DNA from 2 places in the Pantoea sp. ABR1s genome. Region 1 is predicted to be linked to the other one. Evidence: predicted binding sites of a transcription regulator. Region 1 holds the regulator's gene; the other holds the start of a gene.
The links. Region 1 encodes PurR, which represses purine synthesis genes. Its sites were predicted from a motif close to CANGCAAACGTTTGCNTG; they were not measured.
Positions count from the first base shown of each region.

Region 2: a site for PurR is predicted at 3,358-3,375, ahead of purM (phosphoribosylformylglycinamidine cyclo-ligase). Genes of this name have one in related genera too.

Region 1 covers NZ_CM173823.1:2,300,168-2,304,811, forward strand. Annotated here, with positions in the region: gene rnt (ribonuclease T) at 1-8, shown strand, start outside; gene ACXKZD_RS10795 (Grx4 family monothiol glutaredoxin) at 52-387, opposite strand; gene ACXKZD_RS10800 (C40 family peptidase) at 753-1,550, shown strand; gene cydH (cytochrome bd-I oxidase subunit CydH) at 1,596-1,685, opposite strand; gene purR (HTH-type transcriptional repressor PurR) at 1,967-2,992, shown strand; gene punR (DNA-binding transcriptional activator PunR) at 2,989-3,894, opposite strand; gene punC (purine nucleoside transporter PunC) at 4,002-4,644, shown strand, end outside.
Region 2 covers NZ_CM173823.1:1,084,403-1,089,046, reverse strand. Annotated here, with positions in the region: gene arsC (arsenate reductase (glutaredoxin)) at 4-345, shown strand; gene hda (DnaA inactivator Hda) at 342-1,043, opposite strand; gene uraA (uracil permease) at 1,151-2,434, opposite strand; gene upp (uracil phosphoribosyltransferase) at 2,582-3,208, opposite strand; gene purM (phosphoribosylformylglycinamidine cyclo-ligase) at 3,439-4,479, shown strand; gene purN (phosphoribosylglycinamide formyltransferase) at 4,476-4,644, shown strand, end outside.

The sequences.
Region 1 (4,644 bases):
CCGCATAAGGGATGCCGCAATGAAAAAGGCCGACGTGATGTCGGCCTTTTTTTATTCTGCTTCTTTAAATTTTTCTGCAGTCTCTTTGATCAGCGTCTGCAGTTCACCACGTTGTAACATCTCAACGATGATGTCGCATCCACCGACCAGCTCGCCATCAACCCACAGCTGCGGGAAAGTTGGCCAGTTAGCGAATTTCGGCATCTCGGCACGAATGTCCGGGTTCTGCAGAATATCCACGTAAGCAAAACGCTCACCGCAGGCTGAGAGCGCCTGCACCGCCTGTGCAGAGAAACCGCAGCTTGGCAGTTTCGGGGAACCTTTCATGTACAGCAGGATCGGGTTTTCTGCGATCTGGCGCTGAATTTTTTCTACAGTACTCATAATTGCCTTCCTTAATTCGTCACATCGTGTTTGTTTATTGTAGCGACTTCGCAGCGTGACTGAAAACGAGATTTTGATCGCTGCCCGATTAAATCGCCATCATTGTTAAGTCCTGCTCCGGGACACCTGAATTCCTGATTATTAACAGCAGGTAACAGATTAATAATTCGTAATAATTTCGTTGATATAAGACGCTGAAAATGTTCATTTTCAGCACAATTGCGTGGGTTGCAAAGATTAATATTAAAAGGCATTACAGTTTTTAAAAGAACTGGACTAGAATGGCCTGGGCGCTGATCCTGGATCAGATTAATCTCAACTTTGTCGCGGTGCGTAGTGGCCCTGACAACTTAACTAATCAACGGACTATGCGTTTAATCATTACGTTTTTCATGCTGGCCTTTGCGCAACTGTTTTTCAACATCGCCGCTGCGTCGCCTCACGCGCCGGTGAACGTCAGTACGCATAAAGCAGAGAAAAAGAGTGCGCGCGACGATGAGCGTCGCAAGCGTCGCCCGGTCAAAACGGTGACGAAAAAGACTCGCCTCAGCCCGGTTCAAAAACTAAAAACAAAAAAACTGAAAAAAGTCGAACTCACCGCTAAACAGACGCCTGCTAAGAAGACCTCGCTAAAAACCGCCCGTCTCAGTAAGAACAAAGAGAAAAAACGTTATGGTCATCAACGCCTGCTGAAAACCGCTGAGGTCACCACCAGCGAGACCGGCACGATTAAGATGAGCAAATCTCACCGTCAGCGCTACCAGAAGGCCCGCGAAACCGCGATGACCAAGCTGATGGGTCAGTTGGGTAAACCCTATCAGTGGGGCGGCACCTCTCCCCATACCGGTTTCGATTGCAGCGGCCTGGTCTGGTACGCCTATAAAGATCTGGTGAAGTTTAAGATCCCACGTACCGCTAACGAGATGTACCACCTGCGTGACGCCGCGCCGATCAAGCGTGAGTCGCTGGAGAAAGGCGATCTGGTCTTCTTCCGTATCAATGGTCGTGGTACTGCGGACCATGTCGGCGTTTACCTGGGTGATGGCAAGTTTATCCAGTCGCCACGCACCGGCAAAGATATTCAGATCAGCGCGTTAGGAGAAGATTACTGGCAGCGCCACTATATTGGTGCCCGTCGGGTGATGACGCCGAAAACCATACGCTGAGCAGCAGAACAACCAGAAGAGAGCCGGGATAATCCCGGCTTTTTTTTAGTGCAGAATAGCGGTAAAACTAAAGGCCACAATCATCAGCAGACAGCCCGCGGTGGTCATTAAAGCCAGTTTAAGATCGGTACTCATTGCTTGCTCCTTAGTCACACAATCAGTAGGGGTATCGCATTTTCCCACAGGGGCCGGTAAAAATCTCGTTTTATCCGTTCAGCCTTGTTAGAATCCCGCCTTTGTTGCGCAACGCGCGCAACCCTGATTCCGTTTGCGCACGTTTTCAGGCGTTTTTACGCCGCCAGCGGCCTGTTTCCTGGCCAGGAAAGCTGCATTTTTGCGGAAAAAACCCTGAGCAGACGCAAACGTTTAACACTACGCTTATCATAGAGTTAGATAAGCACTGGAGTCCGATTTTCATGGCAACAATTAAAGATGTGGCGAAACGCGCTGGCGTCTCAACGACCACCGTTTCGCACGTCATCAATAAAACCCGCTTTGTGGCTGAAGAGACGCGCAACGCGGTCTGGCAGGCGATTAAAGAACTGCACTACTCGCCGAGCGCCGTGGCGCGCAGCCTGAAAGTGAACCACACCAAGACGCTGGGCCTGCTTGCCACCTCCAGCGAAGCACCCTATTTCGCTGAAATTATCGAGGCGGTTGAAAATCACTGTTTTGACAAAGGCTATACGCTGATTCTGGGTAATGCGCATAACGATCTGCAAAAACAGCGCGCCTATCTCAGCATGATGGCGCAGAAACGCGTCGATGGGCTGCTGGTGATGTGCTCTGAATATCCGGACGATCTGCTGCAGATGCTGGAAGAGAACCGCAATATCCCGATGGTGGTGATGGACTGGGGCGAGTCGCGCGCCGACTTCACCGACACGGTACTGGATAATGCTTTCCAGGGCGGCTATCTGGCGGGACGCTATCTGATTGAACGCGGACACCGGGATATTGGTGCAATCCCCGGCCAGATGGAGCGTAACACCGGTGGCGGACGTCATGCCGGTTTCCTGAAGGCGATGGAAGAAGCGGGTATTCAGCCACGCGCCGAGTGGATTGTGCAGGGTGACTTTGAGCCGGAGTCAGGCTATCAGGCGATGCAGCAGATCCTGTCGCAGAAGCAGCGTCCGACTGCTGTGTTCTGTGGCGGTGACATCATGGCGATGGGCGCAATTTGCGCCGCCGACGAGATGGGTTTGCGTGTCCCCCAGGATATTTCGGTGATCGGCTATGACAATGTGCGCAACGCCCGCTATTTTGCACCGGCCCTGACCACAGTGCATCAGCCTAAAGCCCAGCTGGGTGAGAAAGCGCTGGAAATGCTGCTGGACCGCATTACCAGTAAGCGCGAAGTGTCACAAACGATTGAGGTCCATCCCACGCTGATTGAGCGCCGTTCCGTGGCCGATGGCCCGTTCCGCGACTATCGCCGTTAATGCTCGCTTAACCACTCCTGATTAAGCGTTTGCGCATCACCCAGATAGCTGAGCAACCAGCCTGTCGCCGGTGATGCGCGATCCTCTGCCCAGCTGACGCAGCATGGGCTGTCCGGAAACGCCACCGGCAGCGTCAGTTCAACCAGCTCGCCGCTGTCGAGCAGTGGCCTGGCCAGGTGACCCGGCACCATCGCCACACACAATCCTGCCTGCACGCACTCCAGCCCGGTTTGCCACTCCGGCACCACCAGCCGGCGCTGGTTATCCAGCGTCCATGTCATACGACGCGGCAGTGCGCGAGAAGTATCTTCCAGCACCAGGGAGGGCCAGCTCCGCAGCGTGTCATCATCTATCTGGCTCGCCTGTGTCAGAGGATGGTCGGGCGCAACCACGCAGCGCCAGTTAAGCGTGCCCATATCCCGAAAAGCAAAACGTCCGCCCACCGGTATCGCCTGAGTGGCACCAATCGCCACTTCCACCCGGCCATCGGCCAGCGCATCCCAGACGCCGTTAAAGACTTCATAGCTGATGATCAGCTCCATATCGGGAAAGTGGCGATAGAAATCTTTGACCAGTTGTCGGGTGCGCTGAGGTTTTGCGATACGGTCAACGGCAATGCTTAGCTGGCCGCGCCAGCCGTTAGCCAGCTGCTGACACTGTCGCCGGGTGGCAAGCATTTTTTTGATGACGCTGCGCCCTTCCCGGACAAAATGCTCACCCGCCGGGGTCAGAACCACTTCGCGATGCTGCCGTTCAAACAGCGGTACCGCCAGCCAGTTTTCCAGCTGACGCACCGTATAGCTGATGGCAGAGGGCACCCGATGTAACTCCTGCGCGGCGGCGCTGAAGCTCCCCCCACGGGCGACAGCGTCAACCACTTCTAATGCATATTCTGACCACATAATCTGCCTTCAAAAATTTTAACAGCCATCGGCAAATATTACCGTTTCACAGCAGCAAACGCACCTTTTACACTCTGCCGCGTTTATCCTGCAAAAATGAGAATCAGATGCTGTCGAATAAAGGATTTATGCTCTACCTTGCCCTGCTGAGCATGCTGGGCTTTTTAGCCACTGATATGTACCTGCCCGCCTTTGGTGCGATGCAGCAAACCTTTAACACTTCACCCGGTCTGATCAGCGCCAGTATGAGTCTCTTCCTGGGCGGCTTCGCCGTGGGTCAGCTCTTCTGGGGACCGCTTTCCGATCGCATCGGTCGTAAACCGGTGCTGCTGTCCGGACTGGCCATGTTTGGCGCTGGCTGCGCAGGCATGCTGTGGGTGAACGATATCTATCTGATGCTGGCGCTGCGTTTTGTCCAGGCGATTGGCGTCTGTGCCGCTGCCGTAAGCTGGCAGGCGCTGGTGGTGGATCGCTACCCTGCAGCGCGCGCTAACAAAGTCTTTGCCACCATTATGCCGCTGGTTGCGCTCTCTCCGGCGCTGGCTCCGCTACTGGGTGCCTGGCTGATCGGCCACTTCCACTGGCGTTCGATTTTCCTGGTGCTGACCCTGATTGCAGTGGCGTTGATTCTGGCCACGCTGCGTCTGCCCACCGTGCGCAAGGCAGCGGGAGAAAAAGGTGCGCAGCCGGGCTTTTTCACGCTGCTTAAATCACGGGTCTACAGCGGCAACGTGCTGATCTACTCCGCCT
Region 2 (4,644 bases), 1.2 Mb from region 1:
GAGATGGTGACGATTTACCACAACCCGCGCTGCAGCAAGAGCCGCGAGACGCTGGCACTGCTGAACGCCCGCGGGATAGAGCCGGAAGTGGTGCTCTATCTGCAAACACCGCCCGATCGCGAGACGCTGCAAATCCTGTTACAGAAACTGGGAATGCAGAGTGCACAGCAGTTGATGCGGACTAAAGAGGCGATCTATAGCGAACTGGCACTCAGCGACAAAAGCGAAAGTGCGCTGCTGGATGCGCTGGTGGAACATCCGGTGCTGATTGAAAGGCCGATAGTGATCAATGGCGACAAGGCGCGGATCGGGCGTCCGCCCGAAGCGGTGCTCGACCTGTTTTAAAGGCCGAGTGTCTCTTTCACAAACGGAATGGTGAGTTTACGCTGGGCGCTGATCGAGGCGCGATCAAGCCGATCCAGCGTATCAAACAGGGTGCGCATTTCACGATCCAGTCGCTTCAGCAGGAAGCGCCCCACATCTTCCGGCAGCTCAAATCCGCGTAACCCGGCGCGCAGTTGCAGCGCCTGTAATTTGTCTTCGTCGGAGAGAGGCTGCAGGCGATAGATCTGCCCCCAGTCCAGCCGCGAGGCGAGATCGGGCAATTGCAGATTAAGCTGGCGTGGCGGACGATCGCCGGTAATAAACAGGCGCGTATTGCCGGTTTCCAGAATACGGTTATAGAGATCGAAGATCGCCATTTCCCATTCAGGCTCGCCTGCAATGCACTCGATGTTATCGATGCAGACCAGTGACAGCTGCTCCATCCCTTCCAGTACTTCCGGTACAAACCAGGTGCGTTTATCCAGCGGAACGTAACCGACCGCTTCGCTGCGCGCTGACATCTCGGCGCACGCGGCGTGCAGCAAATGGCTCCGCCCTCCGCCTTCGCGTGACCAGAAGTAGAGATAGCTGCCATGTTGTTGGTTGAGAGCGCCTTTCAGCGCGGCAATCAGCGACGGGTTTTCCCCCGGCCAGAAGCTGGAGAAGGTTTCATCGTCAGGTAAATAGAGTGGCAATGACAATTGTGCCGGCGTGTTCAGAAGCACCTCAGCAAGAGAACAAGCAAAAAATCGGGGGAAGTCTAACACAGTTTTCAGAAAGAGATGAATGGGGCGTCCCTGCCCCGATCCTGTCAGGCTTGCTGCGATCACGGCTCGCGCGATTCTTCAGCCTCCAGCACCACTTCTTCCGGACGCAACAGCGAGATCACACGGAAGATCAGCGCTAATCCAACCCCTACGATTGTCGCCAGCGCCATGCCTTTCAGCTCCGCAGCACCGATATGCACCTTCGCACCGCTGACGCCGATGATCAGGATCACCGAGGTCAGGATCAGATTTTGCGCTTTGTTGTAATCGACTTTGGACTCGATCAACACCCGAATACCGGATGCGCCGATCACGCCATACAGCAGCAGCGACACGCCGCCCATCACCGGTACCGGGATCGCCTGAATCACCGCCGCCAGTTTGCCGACACAGGAGAGCAGGATCGCCAGAATCGCCGCGCCGCCAATCACCCAGGTACTGTAGACGCGGGTAATCGCCATCACCCCGATGTTTTCACCGTAGGTGGTGTTAGGCGTTGAACCAAAGAAGCCGGAGATGACCGTTGATAAGCCGTTGGCGAACATTGAACGATGCAGGCCAGGGTCGCGAATCAGATCTTTCTTTACGATGTTGGCGGTGACCACCAGATGACCGATATGCTCGGCAATCACCACCAGCGCCGCAGGCAGGATCGTCAGCATCGCCACCCACTCAAAGCGCGGGGTATAGAAGGTTGGCAGCGCAAACCAGGGTGCTTTGACTACGCCGCTCCAGTCAACAATGCCCATAAATGCAGAGAGCAGATAACCCGCTACCACCCCGACCAGAATCGGGATGATCGCCAGGAAGCCACGAAACAGCACGGAACCGAATACCGTCACTGCCAGCGTGACCAGCGAAATCAGCACGGTTGTACTGTCGGGCGCACTGCCTTCCGCGGGCAGCAGACCTGCCATATTGGCGGCTACTCCCGCCAGTTCCAGACCGATGACGGCGACAATCGCGCCCATCGCTGCCGGGGGAAACATCACATCGAGCCAGCCGGTGCCCGCGCGTTTGACAATCAGCGCCACCAGACAGAACAGCACGCCGCACAGGATAAATCCGCCCAGCGCGACCTCATACCCCAGCGGCAGCAATAGCAGTACTGGCGAGATAAAGGCAAAACTGGAACCGAGGTAAGCGGGAATTTTGCCTTTACAGATAAAGAGGTAGATCAGCGTGCCTACGCCGTTAAATAACAGCACCGTCGCCGGGTTGATGTGGAACAGAATCGGTACCAGTACCGTGGCACCAAACATGGCGAACAGGTGTTGCAGGCTGAGTGGAATGGTTTGCAGTAACGGCGGTCGTTCACTAACGCCAATGGCGCGACGAGTCATCATTTATCCCCTTGTGTTATTTATCCCCCAGGGCGCGCGCCTCTGGCACAGCAGCAGGCACGCCGGTGAGCCTCGCAGACACACCAAACCCGTTCGGGGATCTTTTTTTTGCCAAAAAAAAGCCGACTCTCTGGTCGGCTGTGCGATTTATTTGGTTCCGAAAATCTTGTCCCCGGCATCGCCGAGCCCGGGAATGATGTAACCCTTCTCATTCAGTCCCTGATCCACTGACGCGGTGTAAAGCTCAACGTCAGGATGCGCTTTCTCCAGCGCGGCAATCCCTTCTGGTGCGGCAACCAGTACCAGCACTTTAATGCTGGTGCAGCCCGCTTTCTTCAGCAGGTCGATGGTGGCGATCATGGAACCGCCGGTCGCCAGCATAGGATCGACGACCAGCGCCAGGCGCTCTTCGATGTTAGAGACCAGCTTCTGGAAATAGGGAACCGGCTCCAGTGTCTCTTCATCACGGTAAACACCCACCACGCTGATACGGGCGCTGGGAACGTGCTCCAGCACCCCTTCCATCATGCCCAGGCCGGCACGCAGAATCGGCACCACCGTGATTTTTTTGCCTTTGATCTGATCGATCTCTACCGGGCCGTTCCAGCCCTCAATGGTTACGCGCTCTGTTTCCAGATCGGCGGTCGCTTCGTAGGTCAGCAGGCTGCCCACTTCAGACGCCAGCTCGCGAAAACGCTTTGTACTGATATCATGCTCACGCATCAAGCCCAGTTTATGTTTGACCAGCGGGTGTCTGACTTCCACGATCTTCATTGGTGTTCTCCCGGAATGAGTTGAGCTAAAAAAAAATCGCGGGATTATACCGCCTTTTACGCTCCGCGCCACCTGCTCTTGCGCAAAGCCGCGGGTTTTACCGGGACAAATAGAGGATTAATGAAAATCGCCCGATGCGCAATCCCGGACTCGCAAACGTTTGCCTGCACTGATAGAATTGCCGCGCTTTATTTTAAACCACCAACCGCAACTCGCGTGGGGACCTCGCAGTGACCGACAAAACCTCTCTCAGTTACAAAGACGCCGGTGTTGATATTGATGCTGGTAACGCTCTGGTTGACCGTATTAAAGGCGTAGTGAAAAAGACGCGTCGCCCGGAAGTGATGGGTGGACTGGGCGGTTTTGGTGCGCTTTGCGCGCTGCCGCAGAAATACCGTGAACCGGTGCTGGTCTCCGGCACCGATGGCGTTGGCACCAAGCTGCGTCTGGCGATGGATCTCAAACGTCACGATGCCATTGGTGTTGACCTGGTGGCGATGTGCGTCAACGACCTGGTAGTACAGGGCGCCGAGCCCCTCTTCTTCCTCGACTACTACGCTACCGGCAAACTGGATGTGGATACCGCCTCTGCGGTGATCACCGGCATCGCCGAAGGTTGTCTGCAGTCGGGTTGTGCGCTGGTGGGCGGTGAAACCGCTGAGATGCCAGGCATGTATCACGGTGAAGATTACGATGTGGCCGGTTTCTGTGTTGGCGTGGTTGAAAAGTCAGAGATCATTGATGGCAGCAAGGTGCAGGATGGCGACGTACTTATCGCCCTCGGCTCCAGCGGCCCGCACTCCAACGGCTATTCGCTGGTGCGTAAGATTCTGGAAGTCAGCAACACCGATCCGCTGGCTGAACAGCTGGAAGGCAAACCGCTGGCCGATCATCTGCTGGAACCGACCCGCATCTACGTGAAAAATATCCTGAGCCTGATTGAGCAGGTCGATGTGCACGCTATCGCACACCTGACCGGCGGCGGCTTCTGGGAGAATATTCCGCGCGTGCTGCCCGATAACACTCAGGCGGTGATCGACGAGAAGAGCTGGCAGTGGCCGGCCGTCTTCAGCTGGTTACAGCAGGCAGGCAACGTCAGCCGTTTCGAGATGTACCGCACCTTTAACTGCGGCGTCGGCATGATCATCGCCCTGAGTCCGGCAGACGCGGACAACGCGATTGCGCTGATGCAGGCTGCGGGCGAGAAAGCCTGGAAGCTCGGCGTAATTAAAGCGTCTGATGCCGAAGAGCGTGTGGTCATCAACGGATGAAAAAGCTGGTTGTACTGATTTCCGGCAACGGAAGTAACCTTCAGTCCATCCTTGACGCCTGTGCAAGCGGGCGGATTCACGGCAGCGTGGCTGCCGTGTTCAGCAACCGCGCCGCCGCTTATGGCCTGACGCGGGCGCAGGAGGCAGGCATTCCTGCCCACTCGC